4 regions of the Bacillus sp. JK62 genome follow, and region 3 is predicted to be linked to each of the others. Evidence: riboswitches for the same ligand, from Rfam matches in the RefSeq annotation. Region 3 holds a riboswitch; each other region holds the start of a gene.

Region 1 (5,952 bases), on a different contig from region 3:
GGGGAGCCATCGTCATCAGGCCCTCTACAGAAATGTTTCTAAACTCAGCAAGCTCTCTGATAAAGGGGATGACCTCCTCTGTTTTCAAACCGTGCTTAGACGGTTCAAGCGAAGTATTCACCTGCACAAAACAGCGAACCGCATGCTGCGCCCGTTTTTCAATCTCTTTTGCCAATGACAGTCTGTCTAAGGAATGAATATAAGATACACGGTCAACGACGGCCTTCACCTTTCTGGACTGAAGACTGCCGATAAAGTGCCACTCCGGGCTTCCTTTGACGACTTCCTGCTTATGGATAAGCTCGGCATCCCGGTTTTCTCCCAGACTTGTAATACCGGCATCAACGGCCTCTTGAGCCCTTTCAGCTGATACGTATTTTGTAACCGCGATGACGGTTACATCTTCGGGGCTTCGGCCCGATCTGTTACATGCTTCGTTTATTCTTTCGTTTATATGTCGTAATTGATCAGCAACACGCAAGATCTTATGCCTCCTTCATTCCGATAAAGGACATCATGCGTCCCGTTTTCCCTTTGTCGCGGCGGTGTGAAAAGAATAGTTCATGCTCTCGTTCGGTGCATAGACCGCTGACTGAAATGTTTTCTTCCGGAATGCCGCAATGTATCAGAAGAAGACGGTTGACCTCTTTTAAATCAAGCTGATACTGGCCTTTTTCCGTTTCGCATATGGCGGATTCAGCCGTAAAGGGCAGCGCCCGCACTTCATTGATGACGCGGTCGTCGACTGTATAGCTTCCCGCGCTGATGGACGGACCGATGACAGCCTGAATATCTGTTAAACGGGAGCCTTCTTCGTTTACCCAGCGTTCCGTCATGATGCGTCCGATTTGTTTGACCGTCCCCTTCCATCCGGCATGGGCAGCGCCGATAATGGATTTCACCGGGTCATAAAAATACAAGGGCACACAGTCCGCAAAACAAAGGGCCAAAAAAAGATTCGCATCTTTCGTGTAGAGCCCGTCCGTCCCGCGGAATGCGGAAGAATAGTCTCTCGCTCCTTTTCCTTTATCCCCGGCTGTCACGCGCCGGACGCGGTTTTCATGTGTCTGGTCGGCGAACACCCAGGAATCCAGATCAGTACCGCATAAGGACGCTATGACTTCACGGTTTGTCACAACATCATGAGCTTCGTCCCGGACGTGCAATCCGGTATTTAATGACTCATACGGAGGATTGCTGACACCGCCGTTTTTCGTTGTGAATCCGGCGATGACCTTTGTGTTAAGCTGATTCACACAGTTCCAGTCTTCTATCATGAGTGCCGAGGGGGTGGTAAGACTAAACGGGTGATATGTATTCATGGAGATCCAACCTTTCGACAAACATTAAAAAAGCGTAATTTCCCACTCATTTTAACACAATTTTAAGCATACGTTTAGCGGCTGATTGAAAAATGAGATAAATAAATGTGCCGGAAACATTGAGATTTCCGGCTTTTTACAAGTAAAGGGAGGATTACGCTCCCCCCTTTGGTTCATTTACACGCACTAAGATGACATCTTCCCCAATTTTAACTATATTTCGCCAAGGAATGATCATTTCCTCTTCTTTTCCGAAAAAACCGAGAACTTTTCCGCTGCCGCCTAAAATAATCGCCTGAATTTTTCCCGTTGTCACGTTAATATCAATATCCCCGATGCTTCCGAGTTTTTTTCCGTTCGATACGTTTACCACATCTTTTATTTGAAATTCAGATATGCTGATCATCCGTATCACGCCCTTTGCCCGTTCTTTTTCCTATTATATGAACGGCCGGGCTGAACCTTGTCACATCGGGCAATCTTTTTTGCGGCTGCACCAGCCGAGAATAAATCTCAGCATGATTTTCGTATAGTCCATAAGCTCATCAACGGACACTTCCTCGTTTACGGAGTGGGCGTTTTTTAAATCGCCGGGGCCGTATATGACGCTCGGAATCCCGGCCTGATAAAGCCATCCTCCGTCTGTTACGGTTTGGGAAACATCAATGACGGGCTCCTGTTTTTTGACGGCAGAGTGTGATGCAGCCAAGACAGAAACTGCCGGATGATCCGGATCGATTTCCAGCGCCGGGAACACCTCTCCTCTGTCTTCAATCATCGAAGATCCGCCCCATTTGAACACCGGCCTGTTTTCTTTGAGCCACAGATCACTGTCAGCGACACGATTAATATAGTCTTCGATTTCTGCGGCTGCTTGTTCGTGCGTTTCGTTCGGATAAAAGTGGACGGTGATCCATAACCGGCATTCATCGGCGACAAACGCTGCGTGTCTTCCGCCTTCAATGACGGCGGGGTTGATCGTATTGGTGCCGGGCGCAATGCCGGGATAGCTTTTCGTTACCGCCCAGTGGCGCTCCAGCTCTCCCAAGGCAGTGATGATTTTCGCCATTTTTTCGATGGCGCTCGCTCCGAATGTGCCTCCGCCCGCATGAATCATATTGCGCCTCATGCCGTCATGAAATGTTTGTTTGCTTTTCAATTCTATCCAGCCGGTGATGACACCGCCCTGCCCTTGAATATGCAGGCTGCTCGTATCCGCGACAACCGCAAAATCCGCGTGATAGCCGCGTTTGCAGCATTCCAGCGTCCCCGCCTCGCCGACTTCTTCTCCGATTACAGACTGTACAATGAGGTCGCCCGGAAGCTTAATGCCGGCATCATGGATCAGCTTCAGAGAGAAAAGAACACACGCCAAACCCCCTTTCATATCAGCGGCGCCCCTTCCGATCAGCATGCCGTCTTTTACGAGCGGCTGAAACGGGTCAGAGTTCCAGTCTTCGCCCCCGGCTTCTGCCACATCAATGTGTCCGTTTAAAATCAGGCTTTGATGCCTGCTTGAATCTGTCCCTTTTAAAACACCGACTACATTCGGATCTTCCGGATACACATCCCACATATCGACCGAGCAGCCCGTTTCTTTTAAAAAGCCGGCCACCCACTTTTGGGCTTCTGTTGTATTTCTTGCAGGCGGAGCCGGTGTCGGAAAGGCGATCAACCTTTCAGCTATTTGTATTAAATCGCCCCGCCGTTTATCCGCCTGGTGTAACAGCATATCAATCTGATGCATTGGAAATCTCCCCTTTGGCTGTATCAAAAAACCCGTTTCATTAAAATGAAACGGGTAAAAAACGGATCTTCCTCCGCTTTTTTCACCGCTTCCCTCCGCCGGCATGATCCGGATCAGGTCCGTTAAGGGTTGAGACAACGTCTCTCTCAGCTGCATGTCAGCAGCACCCCCAGGGTGAATTGATGTTATTTGACGGATGATACCGCTTTTGCACGTGTTAAAAACGGGCGGCCATTGTTCCATAAGACATTGACAGGCGTATCGAAAAACGCTGTAAGCCGCTCGTCAGAAAGCATGTCCCTGATTTTCCCGGAGGCGAACACCTCGCCTTGTTTTAAAAGCAGCGCCTGATCAAATACCGGCAGAATTTCTTCAGCGTGATGGGTGACATAAAGGATGGACGGCGCATTTTCTTTTTCGGCGATCGACGTAATCGTGTCCAGCAGCTGCTCCCTTGCCATAAAATCAAGACCCGTCACGGGTTCGTCCAAAATCAGCAGTTTGGGATCAGCCATAAGCGCCCGCGCAATCAGCGCTCTTTGTCTTTCCCCTTGTGATAATGTTTCATACCGTCTGTCGGCGTAACTGATGGCGCCCAAATCCTTCAGAAGACCGATCGCTTTTTCCCTTACCTGCTCACTCGGAGTTTCGTACAGCCCGATTGAGGCGTACGCGCCGCTGAGGGCGATTTCAAAAGCGGAGTCCGCGGCATATAATTTGTGCTGAAGACCTGCCGAAACAAGGCCGATTTTCCTTCTGAGCCTGTCACCGAGCTCTGTTTTGCCGAACTGATGGCCGAGCACCTGCATCTCTCCTGAAGTGGGGAAGTAATAAGAGCATAACATATTCAGCAAAGCCGTTTTTCCGGCTCCGTTTAATCCGTACAGCACCCAATTTTCGTTTTTCTCGACGCGCCAGTTAATATCTTTCAAAATCCATTTCCCGTTTCTTTTTAATGACACACTGTCCAGCTGTAAAATCATTGCAGTTTCCCCCGTTTACTTTATTTAAATTTTCTAAAAACTTTTACACATTAGAATACATCACTTTTTTGCAAACGTAAACCATCGCATGAAAAAAGCCTTTAAACAAGGTTTAAAGGCTTTTTCCGTTATTGATGGATATTCTTATTCATTTGTTTAATGGCTGCCTTTTCAAGCCTTGAGACCTGAGCTTGGGATATCCCGATTTCTTCAGCGACCTCCATTTGGGTTTTCCCTTGGAAAAAGCGCTTTCGCAAAATCATTTTTTCCCGTTCGTTCAGTCTTCTCATGCCTTCTTTCAGAGCCAGCTCCTCAATCCATTGTGTATCCTTGTTGCGCTCATCGCTGATCTGGTCCATCACGTAGATCGGATCGCCGCCGTCATTATAAATCGGCTCAAACAGTGAAACCGGATCCTGAATGGCGTCAAGGGCAAACACAATTTCTTCATGGGGCACTTCAAGAACTTTGGCGATTTCCTCTGCTGTCGGCTCCCTGCTTGTCTCACTGATTAACCGCTCTCTTACTTGAAGCGCTTTATATGCGATATCGCGAAGCGACCTCGAGACGCGGATCGGATTGTTATCCCGCAAATATCTGCGGATTTCTCCGATGATCATCGGTACAGCGTATGTTGAAAACTTAACATTATGGCTTAGGTCAAAATTATCAATGGATTTCATTAGTCCGATGCAGCCGACCTGAAATAAGTCATCAACATACTCTCCTCTGTTGTTAAACCTCTGAATGACGCTTAAGACAAGGCGCAGATTGCCGTTTACAAGCTTTTCCCTCGCTGAATCATCGCCCTCATCCTGCAATTGCCTAAACAGCTTTCTCATCTCTTCATTCTTGAGCACCGGTAATTTGGAGGTATCCACCCCGCAAATTTCGACTTTATTTCTTGACACGTTTTTCCCTCCCACTAGGAGCTGCTGTACAACGTTAAGTATCTCCTCGGGTGGGAAAAATATGCACCGCCATTTTACAGAAATAAACATCCGGCGGCGGCAATCCTTGCAGCAGTAAGGGCTGTCAGATGGAAAAAATTTTACACCATTTTGTTAAACTCTTTTCTCAGTCTTTTGATAATCCGCTTTTCGAGCCGGGAGATATAAGATTGTGAAATCCCCATCATGTCGGCTACATCTTTTTGGGTTTTTTCTTCTTCTCCGACAAGCCCGAAACGCAGTTCCATAATCTGCTTTTCTCTTTCGTTTAATTGCTCAAGCGCTTTTTTCAAAAGTTTTTTATCCACATTGGCTTCAATGTCTTTCGTAATAATATCATCATCTGTGCCGAGCACATCCGAAAGCAGCAGTTCGTTTCCGTCCCAATCAATGTTCAGCGGTTCATCAAAGGACACCTCTGAACGGATTTTATTGTTTCGGCGCAAGTACATTAAAATTTCGTTTTCAATACATCGCGATGCGTAGGTGGCGAGTTTGATTTTCTTTTCCGGATTAAACGTGTTTACCGCTTTGATCAAACCGATGGTGCCGATGCTGATTAAGTCCTCGATATTGATGCCGGTGTTTTCGAATTTGCGGGCAATGTAAACGACAAGACGTAAGTTTCTCTCAATCAGGATGGCCCGCGCCGCCTGATCCCCGCTCGGCAGCTTTAATAAGAGCACCTGCTCCTCTTCTTTAGACAAAGGCGGCGGCAGCGCCTCGCTTCCTCCTATGTAATACACTTCATCGCTTTTCAGTCCGAGTTTCATCAGCCATTTATACCACAAATATGTCAGACGCAGCTTAAGTTTTTTCATCTTCCTCCCCCTTCTAAATACAACGCGTTTTGAGTATGATGAATAACAGACTTTTCGTCAGGAAACATGTTTTACAGCCTTCCCTGTCAGCATCTTCGGGTGAACGATTCCGTCAAATTCACCGTCAGC
Region 2 (5,952 bases), on a different contig from region 3:
GTCATCATCGGTGAAGTTTTTCCCGCCGACAATCCGGTCTTTCAAATCAGGATGATTGATGTCGCAGCCTGTGTCAAGCACCGCGATTTTAATATCCTTGCCTTTAAACCCTTTTGCCCACAACTCTGGCGCCTTAATCACTTTAATCCCCTCAGGAAGCTCGTTCACATCCATGATCTGTTCATCCGTGACATAAGGAATCAAATGCATTTCACCATTCATAAAAAAGCCCTCCTTTTTTATGCTTGCGAGTGGATACAAGGGTGTTGCTACTATTTTATGGCAGAGCATGCCGGCCGGAAAGAGTCATTTGAAGCATTTTCATAAAAAAGGCGTAATCTATCGGACTAAAAAATTTCAAATAAATGGATAGTTTGACAGCTTTCATTTTCATTCATGACCCGCTGACGCTATAATTGGAAATGGGAAAGGAGAAGAGAGATGAAGATAAATGAAGCGTTATACAGCTATTTTTCAGAACAAGTGGATCAAATTGCGAAAGAGTGGATCGAAACGATGGAAGATTCGGATCCGAATTCGATTTATTCTTTGACAAATCCCGTCATCACAGAAGAACTGACGGAGCAGGATAAAGAATTTTACCGGCATATTAATAAAATGTATATCATGCCGGAAAAAGAATTTTTAGAAGAGTTCGAGCGGTGGGTGATTGAGCTTGCGAAAGACCAGAAGCATCTGGATACTCCCGTCCAGTATGTGGTCCGTGAATTCATGAGAAACCGGAGACTATACATCAGTTATTATGATGCGTTTGCCGATAAACATGAATCTTCGTTTGCTCAGGGAGAAAGGAAGAAATGGGAGAATTTAATTACGCAAGTATTTGATTTTACGATTTACACGTTTGTCGATCATGCTGAGCATAACTCAAAAATGCAGCTGAATGCGCAAAGAGAAATGATTTTGGAGTTAAGCTCGCCGGTTATCACGCTGAGCAAACGGACGGCGCTGCTGCCGCTTGTCGGCGATATTGACACGGAGCGCGCCAAATTCATTCTTGAAAATACGCTGAGCACATGTGCAAAACGGCTGATTGAACATCTGTTAATTGACCTGTCGGGTGTAGTGGTTGTCGATACGATGGTGGCGCATCAGATTTTTAAATTAATTGAGGCGCTGAAATTGATCGGCGTCACGTCCACTTTATCCGGAATCAGGCCGGAAATCGCTCAAACCGCCGTACAGCTCGGCATTAATTTCTCAGATATTACGGTCAAGTCCAATCTCGCTCAGGCTCTCAATTATCATCAATAACATACATAACAAAACAGGCTGCCGAATCACTCCGGCGGCCTGTTTTTATATAAACAACAATGAAATGAGCCAGCTTGCCCCGAATAACAGAAGCACGAGCAGGAAAAAGCACCAGTCGGCGCGGCGCACAGTAACAGTTCTGTAAAACGTGCGGTTTCGGCTCCCCGTAAAGCCTTTAGATTCCATCGCGATCGCCGTGCGTTCCGCCTTTCTGATTGCGCCTGCCAATAGCGGAATGGTGAAGCGCCTGAAGGCGGAGAGCTTCCCTTTCAGCCCGGAATCAGACGCCGCACCCCTGATTCTGTGCGCCTGCCGGATGATCAGGATTTCATCTTTCAGAAGAGGGAGAAACCGGAATCCCGCGATAACGCCGTATGCAAGCTTGGGCGGCAGCTTACACTGCTGAATCAGACTGAGCATGAACAGAATCGGATCGGTTGTAAAAAGAAACATCATCGACAAAGCGGAAAAACATAGAATACGAAACGCGATAGAAATCCCGAGCGCCGCGTTATCACTGTTGACGGCAATCGGCCCGAGCTTAAACAGCAGATTGCTTCCGGTTGTCGGGACGTTTCCGAATACGGCGGCTGTCCATAAAGAACCGAAGGCCAGAATGACAAACGGAATCGTGAACAGCAGCCATTTTTTCAGCGGCACACGCCCCGCCGAGAGGACGCCTCCCGCAATGATGATATAAAACAAAGCAGGGGTGTACGGATTATAAATAAATGACAGCATAATGACGCATAACAATACAGCCGCCGCCTTTATTGACGGGTTAACAGCCTCCAGCCGCAAGTTCATTTCTCCGCCTCCTGTCGTGTTTCATCCATTCATACCGCAGCGGCAAAGCCAAATGTGCCTGCTCGGCGATCCCGATGTTATCAGAAAACAAAGCGTCGGGAGTTCCCCGGAATACCAGTTTCGTGCCGCAGAGCACAAGGATCGTGTCGGCATAATCCGAGACGAGTTCCATATCGTGTGTCACCATCAAAACAGCCGTTCCTTCCTTTTGAATCTCACGGAGCATTTGCATACACTCCCGCGCCGTTTTGGCATCCTGTCCGAAAGTCGGTTCATCAAGCATCAAAACGTTCACATTGTGCATAAGCATCGTCGCGACGCTGAGCCGGCGTTTTTGTCCTTGGCTTAAAGAAAACGGATGCTGTGAGGCATGGCGTCTCAGGCCGAATCGGGTTAACAGCTGAAGAGCTTTCTCCTTTGCGGCTCTGTTGCTTTCAAAACTGAACATCAGCTCTTGAATGACGGAATCTGTGACAAACTGGTGTTCAGGATTCTGGAAAACATATCCGATCTGCCGCCGCAGCTCTTTTTCAGAATAGGAATCAATCGGTCTGCCGTCTATTTTGATGTCTCCGCCCAGCGGACGGATGAGCTTGGCCGCAGCAGAAAGGAGCGTGGATTTTCCTGTTCCGTTAGGGCCGGCAATCGCGGTGATTGATCCTTTTTTTACGGAAAAGCTCACATCCTGAAAAATGACGTCTGCTCCTCTTGAGAATGACAGCCCGTGAACGCTCAGCGCGTCTTCTGCCGAAAGCGCAACGGGCCTGGGTTCAGGCAGAGATGGTACAGGTTCGTGAAACAGATTTTCTTTACACAATGTAAAAGGAATGCTGACGTGCTCCTGCAATGAGATCACACGCGGAATCGGAATGCCGAGCTGCATCAGCTCTTCAATCTTGGTTTCAAAGATAACATCCGTCTCTCCGTCCATCACCTTCTGACCCGTTTCGTCAAGCACAATCGTCCTGTCCATCCACGGCGCCCAGTGATCAAGCTGATGTTCGATAACGAGAAGGCCGAAGCCTTTTTTTGCTTGAAGATCTTTGATCAGCCGCACTAATTCACGTGCGGAATATGGATCAAGCTGTGCCGTCGGTTCGTCCAAAATAATGAGTTCCGGTTCCATTGCAATGATACAGGCAAGCGCCACTTTTTGTTTTGAACCGCCTGACAGCGAAGCGATCGTTCGCGTTTTCAGATGAGTGATCTCTAATTTTTCTAAAACGTCATCGATGATTGCGTCCATATCTTCTTTTGTATATTGCAAATTTTCCAGGCCGAAGGCGATTTCATCTTCAACCGTCAGCATGCAAAACTGCTGGTCCGGATCTTGAAACACGACGCCGATGGATCTGGCGGCGGGTTCTGTCAGATGTGAAAGAGGTGTTCCGTATAAAGAAACGGTTCCCGATTGAACCCCATCGCATGCTTCCGGGTACAGACCGTTTAAACAGAGAGCGAGCGAGCTTTTGCCGCATCCGCTCGGCCCGAGCAACAAAGCCCGCTCTCCTTTGCGGAGCTGAAAGGACACGTTTTGAAAAATCGGCTTTTCATCCTGATCATAAGAAAAGGTAAGACAGCTGGCCGATAGAAGGGGTTCAGATGCCTGCATCTTGGTTCACCTGTTTCTTTTTCTTCTTGAATTGTTTTCCGAGCGCCATGCCGTTCAGCACTCCTGTGTAAGCCAGCGCATCACTGATTGCTTTGCCGAGAAGGCCGGCAAGAAGCGCACCTGAGACCAGACGGATGAGAAGCATGACGGCTAATAAACCCGGATTCAAAACAGAGTATCCGGAAACGAACAAGTCATAAATGAAGCTTGTCACAGAAGACCCCATACCGGATAAAAGAAGCACGGGCAGGGTATACACCCGCCAGCGTGTCGCTAAAAAGACCGCTTCCGCACCGATTCCCTGTGCGATCCCGATCAGAATCACCATCGGTCCTGACGGATTTCCGAGTAAGCACTCCACAAACGCGGCGATGATTTCAGAAACGAGAGCCGCTCCCGGTTTTTGAATAATGTACGCGGCAATCACCGAGACGATAAACCAGATACCGTAAATCGGTTCATAACTCATCCGGCCGAAAAATCCTGCCGCTATATTGCTTGCATGAGTTGATACTAAATAAATGACAGCAAATACAACACTGATGACGGACATGACGACAATTTCTCTCATTTTCCAATTTTTCATTGTGATCTCCTGCTTTCTTATCGGATAGTTGTTTGTATGAAAGAGTTGATTTTACGAAAGACGATTGATCGTAAGTTTCATATTGCGGTGTCCTCCCCCGTTTTTTAATGAAAAATAAAAAACTGCATATCCGAGGGAATATGCAGCAGCAGAACGAAAACGCATGGGGAAAAACCCTGCGCTCCGGTCAATCTGCACTTCCCCACGCTGGTATTATCCAGATCGGGTTATAAGGGATCAAAACACGCTTGCCGCATGTTTTATCTCAGCCGATAACAGCACCCCTAGTGCGTTTCCTATACAGTTTTTTATGATGACATCATCATAGTTGATCATGTCTGATTTGTAAACAGCCTTTCTCCGAACAGAGTTTGGAATCGGACCGGAGGATCATTCATAAAGATAAGAAGACCCCTTTTGATCAAAAGGAAACGGAGGACATCTATGTTTGTTCATACAGTGCAGTCTGGCGACTCGTTATTTTCCATCAGCAGAAAGTACGGATATCCTGTTGACAGCATCAGAAGCGTCAACGGGCTTGAGGAAACGAATATCGTGCCGGGACAGGCGCTTTTAATCCCCCTTAATGAATATACGGTTCAGCCGAATGATACGTATGCCGTTATCGCAGGTAAGGCTTATGTGCCGCAGATGCAGCTGATGCAGGCAAACCCGGATATTCCGCCGAACCGGCTGCGGACGGGTATGAAAGTGAAGATCCCTGATATCTCTAACTATCTTGCGGGAACCCTGCAATTTTATGTCATTCGGACGCCTGAAGCGGATAGAGAGCTCATTAATGATTTTGCACCCTATTCATCGGCGATTTCTTTGTTTGAATATCATTTCGGCCCGAACGGAGATATCATGAATGATTTAAACGACAGAACCGCAATAGAAACCACATGGCAGAACAGAGTGCGCCCGCTTGCCGTCATTACGAATCTGACAGAAGGGGGATTCAGTCCGGAATTAGCCCATCAAGTGCTGCAAAATCCGGCGGCAAGAACGAATCTCGTCAACAATATCGTCTCCTTAACCGTAAGAAAGGGGTACGGCGGTGTAAATATCGATTTTGAACGGGTCAGAGAAGCTGACAGGGATCTCTTCACAGGATTTCTCCGGCAGTTAAAAACCCGGCTTTCAGAGCATCAGCTCGCGTTAACGATATCGGTTCCGGCGAAAACAAGTGATGCAGTGCCGTGGCTGAGGGGATATGATTACGGCGGAATCGGAGCCGTCGTCGATTACATGTTCATTATGGCGTACGACTGGCACCACGCCGGCAGTGAGCCGGGACCCGTGGCGCCTTTAACAGAGGTCAGGCAAACGATCAATTTTGCCATCAGCAGGGTGCCGAGAAGAAAAGTGATTCTCGGTGTTCCGCTGTACGGGTATGATTGGGTGATTCCGTACCGTCCGGGAACGATCGGATCCGCCATCTCCAATCAGCGCGCCATGGAAACGGCGATGAAGCATCAATCAATGATCCGTTATTCCCAGCAGGAGCGTTCCCCTTACTTCCGGTATACTGATGAAAATGGAAGAACGCATGAAGTGTGGTTTGAGGATGTACGGAGCATGAGTGAAAAAATGGTTCTCGTTCGGGAGTTCGGACTGCAGGCGATCGGCGCGTGGCAATTAACGCTCGGTTTCAAACCGGGCCCGTGGC
Region 3 (5,952 bases):
GTTCCGTCCGCACAGAACCGCCGCCTTTGTCTGATTTTCATAGGATAAAAACGGAAAATCGTTTGTGCCGCAGCTTGGGCAATCAGCCGACTTAAGACGGGCGACGTTTATTTCTGACCGTTCATTTTTCCATAAATCAAAGGAACGGAGAACATGCTCGATAGATCCGCCCGTTAACAGCTTCAGCGCATCTGCTGCCTGAAAAACGGCCGTCTGCAATACAGCCGGGCTGATGATTCCCGCCGTATCGCATGTCATACCGCCTAAGGGCAATGTCTCAAGCAGACAGTGAAGGCACGGCGTGACACCGGGAATGACGGTAAAAGAGAGCCCGTAGCTGCCGACACAGGCGCCGTACAGAAAGGGAATCCCTTTCTGCACAGCAGCATCGTTCACAATCAGTCTCGTTTCAAAGTTGTCGGCGGCATCCACGATGAGGGAGGCGCCACGAATCAATCCGGGTGCGTTTTCCGCAGTGACATCCATGACAAATCCCTCGACCTCTACATCACTATTTATAGACCGAAGCCGTTTTTCAGCCGCCGCGGCTTTCGGCATTTCCTGTCTGACATCGTCTTCGGTATAAAGCTGCTGGCGCTGGAGATTACTCCACTCCACATAATCTCTGTCAGCGATCGTTACCTTCCCGACCCCTGCTCTGACAAGCATCTCCGCACTTGCCGTCCCAAGCGCACCCGCGCCGATAATCACGGCATGAGATGACCGGAGCTTCTCTTGGCCGGAGGGACCGATCGGCTGAAACAGCTCCTGTCTGGAATATCTGTCCGTCATACCGGAAGACCGTCTCGCGGACTGCTTGCAGTTCCGTAATCTTTCACCGGAATTCTCCCGGCTTCATAAGAAAGACGGCCCGCTTCTACGGCAAGCTTCATCGCCCGGGCCATTTTGACCGGATCATCAGCGCCTGATACAGCGGTATTTAACAGCACGCCGTCAGCCCCGAGCTCCATCGCGTAGGCGGCGTCTTTTGAAGATCCGACGCCGGCATCGACAATGACCGGCACCTTCGCCTGTTCAATGATAAAAGAAAGATTCAGCGGATTTAAAATTCCCTGACCGGAACCGATCGGCGAAGCGCCCGGCATAATGGCATGCACTCCGAGCTCCTCAAGACGTCTTGCGAGCACGACATCGTCTGACGTATACGGAAGCACGATAAATCCCTCTTCGAGCAGCTGTTCTGATGCTTTCAGCGTTTCAACCGGATCAGGCAAAAGTGACCGGCTGCATCCGATGACTTCTACTTTTATCATGTCACAAAGCCCTGAAGCTTTGGCAAGCCTTGCGATTCGGACCGCCTCTTCAGCCGTTGCGGCGCCGGCCGTATTCGGCAGAAGCGTGTATTTAGACAAGTCAAGCTGTTCGAGAAAGTTAGGCTGAGACTCTTCAAAGATGTTCATCCGCCGCACCGCAAAGGTTAAAATATCTGATTCCGAGACGGCCACCGCCTCTTTCTGAATCTCAAAACTCGGATATTTTCCCGTTCCTAACAGCAATCTTGACCGAAACTGTTTTCCGCCTATTGTTAACATCCTCATCCGCCCCCTACAAAATGGACAATTTCTATGACATCGCGGTCACACAAACTTGTATTTTCATAATTCTTTTTTTCAATGATTTCTTTATTTCTCTCCACAACTACGATTCTTTGATCAAGCTGGTACGATTCAAGCAAATCCTGAACCGTCCCCTCTTTTCGATTCCAATCAATTTGTTTTCCGTTCAGCTGAAGGATCATATATGAACAGCCTCCTTGCGATCGATTCGAAACGCTTCTTCCCATTCCCGTTTGACTTGTTGCCCCAAGATCATATCCCGCACCATTACAGCCGTTGCCGGCGCCAACAGGATGCCGTTCCGAAAATGGCCGGCGGCGAAGATGATGCCGCTGTCTTCAGGATGCCGCCCGATAAACGGCTTGCCGTCTTTTGTTCCCGGCCTGAGCCCCGCCCAAAACCGGTCTATTTTCATATGTTCGATGGCGGGAAGCATGGTTTTCGCTTTTGCAATGACGGCCTCAATTCCTCCGATGTCAGGCGTATCGCTCCAGTCACCCTGTTTCATCGTGGCGCCGATGACAAGCCGGCCGCTTTTTCTCGGGACGACATAACAATGATCATGGTAAAGGGTTTTGGTCAGCGGGGTATCGTCATTCCACACGGAAAGGCATTCTCCTTTCACAGGAAAAAAAGGCTGTCCCAAGCCGAGCTGGCTGAAAAACCGGCCGCTCCATACACCGCTTGCAACTGCGACTTTGTCAGCATAAACATCCCCGCCGGACGTTGTGATGCAGTATTCTCCGTTCACCCGTTTTACGGAAGTAACTTGTGTATGCTCATATATGTCAGCGCCATAGCGCCGCGCCCCTTTTGCATACGCTTTGCAAACATAGTACGGTTCGACATGGACATCGTCTTTTATAAAACTGGCGCCGAGAATGTCTTTTGAAGCGTAAGGCTCTTTTTCAAGGGCATCTTCCGCTGAAAGCCAAGTGACGGAAGGCAGATCATCCATCTTCCGTAAACGGGCGATATCTTCTTCGGTATACGCCAGTTTAAGCATTCCGCCGTTATGGCGCCTGATGTCAATGCCGCAAACTTCCTCAAGCTCTTGCCCAGCCGCTTCATACAGCCTTTGACTGTGCATGGCAAAATCAAAAAACGCATCCCGGTTTTCACATTCTGCATGAGCGCCCAGCATTCCCGCGGCAGCGCTTGTCGTTTTTCGGCCGACTTCTCCGCCTTCAAACAAGACAACGTTCTGCTGCGTCTTCGCCAGCTCATAAGAAATGGCGCACCCGATAATTCCGCCGCCGATCACCGCCGTATCATAGTGCTTCTTCATAATCGGCCTCCCTTACCGCGCGTGCATACCGTTTTGCCGCCTCCTCGGGATTTTCAGCTGAGAAAATGCCTGACATGACGGCAATTCCGTCCGGCTTCGCCTGCTTTGTGTGTCCGATCGTCTGCAGTGTCATTCCGCCGATTGCGATAACGGGGATGGAAAGCGTGCGTTTGATCTCTGAAAGCAGGCTGATGCCTCTTGCTTCAAGTCCTTGTTTACATTCGGTTTCAAATATATGGCCGAACACCACATAATCCGCATCTTCCTTTTCAGCTTGGATGGCTTCTTCCAGCGAATGAACCGAACGTCCGATATGAAGATGGGGAAATCTGCTTCGCACCTGCTTTACGGAAAAGCTGCGGGACGGAAGCTGAACACGGTGTATGTTGGCAAAAAGCGCGATATCCGCCCTGTCATTGATGATCAATTTGTCCTTATCCGCACCGCCCTTTTTCAAAAGGGACAAAAGCTGCATGATCTCTCCCGCTGTTTTATCCCGCTCACGGATATGGATAAAGCTCACTTCGCGCTGAATCGATAGAATATCCTCGGCCAGCTCGGCAACGGGTTTGCGATTATCAGTTACCGCGTGCAGCTCCAAAGGATTCCACCTCTTTTCCGTCCTTCTCGGACCAGCCTTCTTTTTGATAAGCCATTCCCCAAAATTGATATTCATAATAGCTTGAAATCACAAAATTCTCTTTCATTTTCGCGCGGATTTCCTCTGTGCTGTTTTCAGCAATCTCGTCAAAACGGCTGATCTGTTCTTCGACCTGCTGTCTGAACCAGTCTCCGCCGTATGTACCGATCCATTTTTCATAAATCGGATGCTCCGGTTTGCACTCTTTTAAGTGTTCGCCGACTTCATAATAAAGCCAATAACAGGGCAGAAGCGCAGCTAATATTTCTCCAAAATTCCCGCTCATCACCGATCTGTACATATGAGACGTATAAGAATAGGCGGTCGGTGCCGGTTTAAATGCCGCACGCTCTTCTTCCGTAATCCCTAAAAGCTCCGTAAACTCGCGGTGCAGCGCCATTTCCGCTTCATATGTCCCTTGAGCGTGGCCCGCCATCCTGCCCGTCGTAAACAAGTCTTCGGCATATGCGGCGCCGAACGCCTGAACTTTTGCAAAATGCGTCAAATAGTAGGAATCTTGCAGCACGTAATAGCTGAAACGGTCTATCGGCAGGCTTCCGTCACCGATTCCCGTTACAAACGGATGAACAAAACTTCCGTCCCACCATTCGGCAGCCGCCTGTCTGCATTCTTCAGAAAATGTCATCATGTCTTCCCCCCTGATAAAATAAAAAAACCACTTTCCCGCATCGGAAAAGTGGTTTGGAATTTAAATGGATAAAAGGAACCCCAAAAAAATACCGCTCCACTTCCCTACGCAGGTCTGAACCTGTTCAAGTTATGAGGGTCTAAAAGTCTCACTTTTATCTCAGCCCTTATGAAGGACACCCCTAGTGGTCATACGATTAATGATTTATTTGTTATGCCTTCTATATTATCACGAATTGGAATTTGGTCAAGCTTCAAGGACTTTTCTCAGTTCCGACACGTAGTTGCGCGAGCCCGTGACGATGAGACGGTCTCCTGTTTTCAGCCGCGTGTCTCCGTGCGGAACGATGCTGTCCACACCTCTGAAAATCCGGACGAAAATCACATCGCCCATCAGCGGAAATTCCCGCAGAATGATGCCGTTATACGCCGGGTTTTCCAGATTGATCTGATATAACGAAGACTCCTCATTCGTCAGGAGGCTCATCACGCCCGGCGCCTCAATTAACGCGCGCAGCAGCGTTTTTGTAGACAGAAGGATAGAAAAAATACTGATGCCCTCTTCTTTCAGTTTTGTTTCATGCTCAACCGAGCCGACGCTTGCGATGATACGCTCAGTCCCTTTCTCTTTCGCTAGTAAGGCGATTTCAGCGTTCACATCTTCATTTCCCGTCGCCACGACAAGAATATCCGTTTTAAAAATACCGTGCGACTCAAGCGTGCCGGGCTCGTAATCAGAAATCGTGTCAACCGAAAAAACGGATTCCGCAAGCGTTTCCCCGGCATTTTCCTGATACACATGGACGACCCGTACTTCATATTCCTCCTCTGGCAATTCCAGCGTAACCGGGAGCGTCATTTGGTTGGCGCCGATAAATGTGATGCGCTTTTTTTCCTGCGGCGCGCTTTGCCGTTTGAATAATTTCTTAAAGCCGATCGGCGTGATGATGCTGGCAATAACCGCAACTAAAGTCAGCGCGCCGGACATATTGGCGCTGATAATGTGGAGCCTTTCTCCGATCGTAGCCGCCGCGATAACAAGCGACAGCGTGGACGTCAGCAAAAAGCCCGAAGCAAACACGGTTCTTTTGTCGTACCATTTCTTTAAATAAAACACCGGGAACATTTTGCTGATAAACAGCGCAAGCAGAAGCAGCGGAATCATCGTTAATGTTTTCGGATCTTGGAAAAGCGTCCAAATGTCCAATTTCACCCCGACCATGACGAAAAAGATCGGAATTAAAAACCCGTAGCCGAAGGAATCCAGCTGTTCCACCATTTCTTTATTCGGAGACAGAAGCGATACCAGAACGCCTGCCAAAAACGCGCCGAGAATATTTTCCGCCCCGAGAGATTCCGATAAAGCGACAAGCACGATAATCAGTGTGAAAATGGCTCTCGTTCCGATCTGCACGGTGCCTTTAGACATCGACTGCACAAATGAACGGTGTTTAAAGATCCGGCCGAAGAAATACAGCACGACCCCCGCGGCAAAGAGAATCAACAGAAGCCACATATTTCCGCTGTCTTCTCCGTAAAGAGAAGAGAAGAAAGCGAGCAGAATCATCGTAGCCAAGTCCGCGATAACGGCGACAAGCAGGATGATCTGACCGATATTGGAGTTCATGATCCGTTCTTCCTTTAAAGTCGGGACCACCACACCGAGTGATATCGTCGAAATAATAAGCGTCATTAAAAATGCGTTTTGTATAAAACCGGCTAATACAAAGGCATAGGACAGCAGCAATGATAAAATAAAGATGCCGAAAAAGATAATCAGTGCGGCAGAAAACGTGTTG
Region 4 (5,952 bases), 270 kb from region 3:
TGATTTACAGTAATTGAAATGATCTCGTTGGCCAGAGCATCTATTGGACAAATATTCAGGAAGATGGTTAGACTCATTTTTGCAATTTAAATTTTATTACTTATGAAAGGACACTATTGTGGGGATTTTATACATAGTGAGTTATTATAAACCAAAAACGTCACTTGATTTAGAGAACGTATTGACAACAATACGAAGCTGCTTTTCATCAATGTGTGTATAACGTAGAATACAGTCCGCCGGTATATTGAAAAACCCGTTTCTTCATATAAGAAACGGGTTTTTACATTTGATCCCCTACAGTGATCGGTGTATCAAGAGGGAGGGTGAATGAGATCGGAAATTGATGCTCTTCTCCAGGCTGAATGGTGAATGAACCAGTGACTCGGAAAGAATGGATTGTAGCGTATTTCCGGTGCTCTTCATCATCTTTTACAATGACGTACCGTGTGTTAAGCTGTAAATCAATATAGCGGATGTCCTGAGAGATTTTCCCGCCGTTGACATGTACAAGTTCCTCTTACTTCTTCTCCTGGATAATATGCGTCTTTCTCTAAAATTGTATCTACTTTTGCGGCACCGATTCCTGCACTTGCCGCAAGTTTTTTAAAATGACATGTTAAATTTTCCCCTTTTTCTTTTTCTCAACAGATATACGTAAGAAGGAGGAAAAAAGATTCATTTAATTCATGCTTTTTTTCTATTATTTGTCCGCCTTCGGACAGACTAAGAAAGCAAAGGAGCGGATTGAAACGGATAAAGAAAGTATGGTTGCTGATGAATTACATAGAATGTTTTTGGCCGGTGAGCTGCAAATTACGGTAGAGGAGGATATAAACAATATTTCTGAAAGGCTGAGAAACGGCGATCTCAATTTAGAGCGATTAAGCGGTGAAGACGCGATTATAAAAGAAACGGTAAATGAGGCTTTAAGAAGAGTGGAGAAATAAAACAAAGAGACGGGATCTCAAGACATCGTCTTTTTTGTATGACTTTGTTACAGTTCTCTGCAAGATAAAAGCGAATCGATCTGAAATTGTTTATCCAGGAGCCAACCTTTTCCCAACAGGAGTTCTGACAGTTCTCCATGCAGATGAACAGCTGCATCTAATTGATCATGCAACGCTGTTCTAAGGCCGGGATTTGTGGTTTCTGTTATTGCGGCAGTATACTTTTTTACGCTGGTCTGTTAAGAAAATACTTATCTCTGCATGTATACAACTGCTATAATGAATAACAAATTTTCCGGGGGAAGCGGGATGATGAAACAGATTATTGCGATGGGCGGCGGAGGATTCTCGATGGAGCCGGAAAATTTATCCCTCGATCAATATGTCATCAAGCAATCAGAGCGAAAGTCGCCTCGTATTTGTTTTTTGCCGACGGCGAGCGGGGATTCCCAAAACTATATTCAGCGGTTTTATCGTGCATTTCAAACACTTGATTGTGTGCCGTCTCATTTATCGCTGTTTAAGCCGCCGTCAACAGATTTAGCTTCGTTTCTAATGGAAAAGGACGTGATTTATGTCGGCGGGGGAAATACGCGGAATATGCTTGTGTTGTGGAAGGAGTGGGGATTGGATCGTATTCTGAGAGAAGCATGGAAGAGCGGTGTGGTGTTAGCCGGATTAAGCGCAGGTGCAATCTGCTGGTTTGAAGAAGGAGTGACAGATTCAGCCGGGCCGCTGACCAGTATGAAAAGTTTAGGTTTTTTGCAAGGGAGCTTTTGTCCTCATTATGACGGGGAAAAGGATCGGAGACCGGCATACCACCAGCTGATAGCTAACGAATTCTTGTGCAATGGCTATGCGGCGGACGATGGAGCGGCTCTCCATTTCATAAATGATCAGCTGTTTCAGAGAGTGAGTTCAAGACCGTACGCAAAGGCATATCAGGTGATGAGGGGTGAACATGGGATATCTGAAATCCCGCTGCCTGTCAAATATTTGGGTTGAATTAGCTGAATATTTTCTATATTTCACTTTTTTTTCGATTGGTTTTATGTTAAGATGAGTCCGAAATCAATAGTTACTGGGGGTGCCCGTCTGAGCGGGCTGAGAGAGAAGCGGCGGCTTCTTAACCCTTTGGACCTGATCTGGTTCGTACCAGCGTGGGGAAGTAAAGGTTTTATTATTGTTGATGAAAACAATAATAGTTTCTTTCTGACTGCAAAACCGGGTTCTTCTTTGAACCCGGTTTTTTTGTGCTGGTGCTGAGCTTGGTTCTGTTATTCAAATGATAAAGGAGAGATTTGTATGCAAAATCAATCAGTACAGCAAGCGAACATTTCCATTATGTCGAGCTTTTCCGGCAGTAAAAAGGTTTATGCAGAAGGTTCTTCGCCCGACATACGAGTGCCGATGCGGGAAATCAGCCTTAGTCCGACAACGGGGGCGTTCGGGGAAGAGGAGAATGCGCCGGTCCGTGTTTATGATACGAGCGGACCGTATACAGACCCGGATGTACAGATTGATATTCATGAAGGTCTGGGGGCGCTCCGCACAAAGTGGATTACCGGGCGTGGAGATGTAGAAGAATATAACGGCCGGACCGTGAGACCTGAAGACAACGGCTATAAAAAAGAGGGCCGTGCCGCCGAATACCCCGGCCTGCAGCGGAAACCGCTTCGGGCCAAGCCGGGGAAAAATGTAACACAATTGCATTATGCGAGAAAAGGCATCATTACGCCGGAAATGGAGTTTATCGCAATTCGCGAGCATGTGTCTCCCGAATTTGTCAGAGACGAGGTAGCCAGCGGCCGGGCGATTATTCCTTCTAACGTCAACCACCCGGAAAGCGAGCCGATGATTATCGGCCGGAATTTTCATGTGAAAATTAATGCCAATATCGGCAACTCGGCTGTTACATCTTCTATCGAAGAAGAAGTCGAAAAAATGACGTGGGCGATTCGCTGGGGCGCCGATACGATGATGGATTTATCCACGGGAAAAGACATTCATACGACGCGTGAATGGATTATCCGCAACTGCCCCGTGCCTGTGGGGACGGTGCCGATTTATCAGGCGCTTGAAAAAGTTAATGGCATTGCCGAGGATTTAACGTGGGACATTTATCGTGACACATTGATTGAGCAGGCGGAGCAGGGCGTGGATTATTTCACCATCCATGCCGGCGTATTGCTTCGTTACGTCCCGTTAACGGCCAAACGCACGACGGGAATCGTATCCCGCGGCGGGGCGATTATGGCGCAATGGTGCCTGGCTCATCATCAGGAAAGCTTTCTGTACACGCATTTTGAAGAAATTTGTGAAATCATGAAGACCTATGATATCGCTTTTTCACTTGGTGACGGGCTTCGTCCCGGTTCGATCGCGGATGCCAATGATGAAGCGCAGTTTGCGGAATTGGAGACTCTCGGAGAATTGACGGAGATTGCGTGGAAGCACGATGTGCAAGTGATGATCGAAGGACCGGGTCATGTGCCGATGCATAAAATTAAGGAAAACATGGACAAGCAGCTGGAAATTTGTAAAGAGGCGCCTTTTTACACGCTCGGCCCATTAACGACGGATATCGCTCCGGGCTATGACCACATTACTTCAGCGATCGGCGCGGCGATGATCGGCTGGTACGGGACGGCGATGCTTTGCTATGTCACGCCGAAGGAGCATTTGGGGCTGCCGAATCGTGATGATGTAAGAGAAGGCGTCATTACGTACAAAATCGCGGCACATGCCGCAGACCTTGCTAAAGGGCATCCGGGTGCACAGATCCGTGACGATGCTCTGTCTAAGGCGCGGTTTGAATTCCGTTGGCGTGATCAATTTCATTTGTCACTTGATCCTGAAAGAGCAATGGAATATCATGATGAAACACTGCCGGCTGAAGGCGCAAAAACGGCTCACTTCTGTTCGATGTGCGGCCCGAAGTTCTGCAGCATGAGAATTTCTCAGGATATTCGTGATTATGCGAAGGAAAACGGACTTACTGAAGACGAGGCCGTCAATGAAGGGCTGAAAGAAAAAGCAAAAGAGTTTGCAGAGAAGGGAAGCCGCTTATATCAATAAAAGAAAAGATGAAGATGGAGTGTGTCCATCTTCATCTTTTTTAGAAAAACGGTGAACGGCGAAGCGGCGGAATGCTCTGCTCGAAGCGGAATATATTTTCCGGATCATATTTCGTTTTGATTTGACGGAGGCGGTGAACATTTTCTCCGTAATACGTTTGCAGCCAGTTTCTGATTTCTCTATCAGGCCAATTCACATAATCTCCCATCGTTTCTCTTGATAGGGACGTTCTCAGTCCTTCGATCCAGCGGACATTTTGTCTTTCTTCTTCAGCAGATGTCCAAGTTGTAATATATTCTTGGGCAATGATTGCGTTGCGATAGTAGAATGCCGTTTGGTCCGGAGCGATCCGTCCGGCCGCCCCGCCGAGAGATTGCTGCCAGACACTGGCGTTTTCGTTCGGAGCGTGCTCTAAATAGCGCTTTAAAGTGGATATTGCGCGTGTTGATAATGGTTTTTCAATAAAGGATCCTGACCGCTTCATCTTTTGCGGCTGATTGCCTCCCGGGCTGTTAAAAAAGGCTGCCGCTTTAATAAATGGCACTGTCTTGACCATGCCGCTTGTCGGTTTTCCCGCTTTCATTAACGGAGCCAGCAGTTCTTTCAGCTCCTCTTTTGTCCCGGTAAATTGACCGAGCGCTTCTATGCGGTTGACTTCCTTAGGCCAAAACTGAATTGATGAGGTAAGCCGGTTGTCTGTAAATGGAGCCCAACGCTGCCACGTGTTAAATACTTCCTCGAAATCATCCCAGCCCCAAGTGACAGAAAAAACAGACACGCACGAGATCGGCACGGCTTTAAACATCATGGATGTGACAATGCCGAAGTTGCCTCCCCCTCCGCCCTGAGATGCCCAAAATAGATCAGAGTGCTTTGAGCGGTTGACCGTGATCAAGTCAGCACCCGCTTTTTCGTCCGCTATGATCATTTCGAGCTGGAGGAGACGATCGCAAGTCAGTCCGGCAGTCCTTGTTAAATATCCGATTCCTCCCCCGAGCGTCAGCCCCGTGATTCCCACATTCGCAATGGTTCCCGCAGGAAGGGTCAAGCCGTACCGCCAGAGTGTCCGGTAGACTTCCCCCAATTCGGCTCCCGCTTCAATCGAGACCAGCCGCTTATCCTCATTTACTCTTATTTTCTTCATTTCACTGAGATCAATGACTAGTCCGTCATTTAACAGAGAAAAATTTTCGTAGCTGTGTCTTCCGCCTCTGATACGGAAGGGCACATTGTTCTCACGCGCCCATCTCACCGCATTGAGGGCGTCATGTTTGTTTTGACAAAACACAATGATGTCTGGATATCTTTGCAGGCTTAAATTGATATTGGTTCTTGCAGCATTATAGTCCGGGTCATCTTTTTTGACGATGCGACCGGTCAATGTTGTCTTTTCCACATTCTCACTCACTTTCACTTGTAATCTGCTATGTTTTCTAGCATATGCGGAAAAATGAGAGAGTGTATGAGGAAAACCCCCGGAAGGACACGATATTTTAAATTATAGTTGACAGGTAGGGATTGTATGAATTAACATAATCATTACATATTTCCAAACGATGGCTGATCGGATCACCGAAGGCTCTTATCTATTAAACAGATAAGGGCCTTTTTTGCGTGAAAGTCATTAAATGAAAAGCGGAGGGATGAAAAGTGGGTTTAAAAAAGGTGACACATGTGCGCAAAAAGAGCAAAAAACGGAAAAAGTACAGAAAACACACATTGAATTTCGAACTGCTTGTAGAGAAAAACAAACGGGAGATTATGAGAAATGAGGAACAGATGGAGCAGATTTATATAAAGATAGATGAAAAGCATGCGGGGGTTCGATAAAGATGAAGGAGAGAAAATGGAGGATAAAAACAACGGTACTCGCGCTGTCGGTATCCATCGTGTTATCAGGGTGCGCGTTAGGGAGTGCCGGGGA

What was found. Region 3 has a riboswitch for thiamine pyrophosphate ahead of tenA (thiaminase II). Riboswitches for the same ligand answer to the same signal wherever they lie in the genome.
Region 1: another riboswitch for thiamine pyrophosphate. It lies ahead of ACWJJ4_RS16420 (acetylornithine deacetylase); the one in region 3 lies ahead of tenA (thiaminase II).
Region 2: another riboswitch for thiamine pyrophosphate. It lies ahead of ACWJJ4_RS11795 (ECF transporter S component); the one in region 3 lies ahead of tenA (thiaminase II).
Region 4: another riboswitch for thiamine pyrophosphate. It lies ahead of thiC (phosphomethylpyrimidine synthase ThiC); the one in region 3 lies ahead of tenA (thiaminase II).

The regions. Positions count from the first base shown of each region.
Region 1 is NZ_JBSJQA010000006.1:631,086-637,037, forward strand. It holds gene ACWJJ4_RS16405 (YggS family pyridoxal phosphate-dependent enzyme) at 1-481, opposite strand, end outside; gene pgeF (peptidoglycan editing factor PgeF) at 486-1,322, opposite strand; gene ACWJJ4_RS16415 (YlmC/YmxH family sporulation protein) at 1,477-1,728, opposite strand; gene ACWJJ4_RS16420 (acetylornithine deacetylase) at 1,789-3,069, opposite strand; TPP riboswitch at 3,143-3,250, opposite strand; gene ACWJJ4_RS16425 (ABC transporter ATP-binding protein) at 3,255-4,052, opposite strand; gene sigG (RNA polymerase sporulation sigma factor SigG) at 4,181-4,963, opposite strand; gene sigE (RNA polymerase sporulation sigma factor SigE) at 5,104-5,823, opposite strand; gene spoIIGA (sigma-E processing peptidase SpoIIGA) at 5,881-5,952, opposite strand, start outside.
Region 2 is NZ_JBSJQA010000004.1:116,770-122,721, forward strand. It holds gene ACWJJ4_RS11775 (S8 family peptidase) at 1-222, opposite strand, end outside; gene ACWJJ4_RS11780 (STAS domain-containing protein) at 442-1,275, shown strand; gene ACWJJ4_RS11785 (energy-coupling factor transporter transmembrane component T family protein) at 1,321-2,082, opposite strand; gene ACWJJ4_RS11790 (ABC transporter ATP-binding protein) at 2,057-3,694, opposite strand; gene ACWJJ4_RS11795 (ECF transporter S component) at 3,681-4,280, opposite strand; TPP riboswitch at 4,463-4,576, opposite strand; gene ACWJJ4_RS11800 (glycoside hydrolase family 18 protein) at 4,725-5,952, shown strand, end outside.
Region 3 is NZ_JBSJQA010000003.1:273,625-279,576, reverse strand. It holds gene thiF (thiazole biosynthesis adenylyltransferase ThiF) at 1-792, opposite strand, end outside; gene thiG (thiazole synthase) at 789-1,559, opposite strand; gene thiS (sulfur carrier protein ThiS) at 1,556-1,759, opposite strand; gene thiO (glycine oxidase ThiO) at 1,756-2,865, opposite strand; gene tenI (thiazole tautomerase TenI) at 2,849-3,466, opposite strand; gene tenA (thiaminase II) at 3,444-4,151, opposite strand; TPP riboswitch at 4,239-4,347, opposite strand; gene ACWJJ4_RS10970 (monovalent cation:proton antiporter family protein) at 4,401-5,952, opposite strand, start outside.
Region 4 is NZ_JBSJQA010000003.1:8,092-14,043, forward strand. It holds gene ACWJJ4_RS09580 (AAA family ATPase) at 1-3, shown strand, start outside; partial or broken gene ACWJJ4_RS09585 (sporulation protein) at 296-584, opposite strand; gene ACWJJ4_RS09590 (hypothetical protein) at 747-950, shown strand; partial or broken gene ACWJJ4_RS09595 (spore coat protein) at 998-1,174, opposite strand; gene ACWJJ4_RS09600 (Type 1 glutamine amidotransferase-like domain-containing protein) at 1,263-1,955, shown strand; TPP riboswitch at 2,024-2,134, shown strand; gene thiC (phosphomethylpyrimidine synthase ThiC) at 2,256-4,028, shown strand; gene ACWJJ4_RS09610 (FAD-binding oxidoreductase) at 4,069-5,424, opposite strand; gene ACWJJ4_RS09615 (FbpB family small basic protein) at 5,679-5,858, shown strand; gene ACWJJ4_RS09620 (ABC transporter substrate-binding protein) at 5,861-5,952, shown strand, end outside.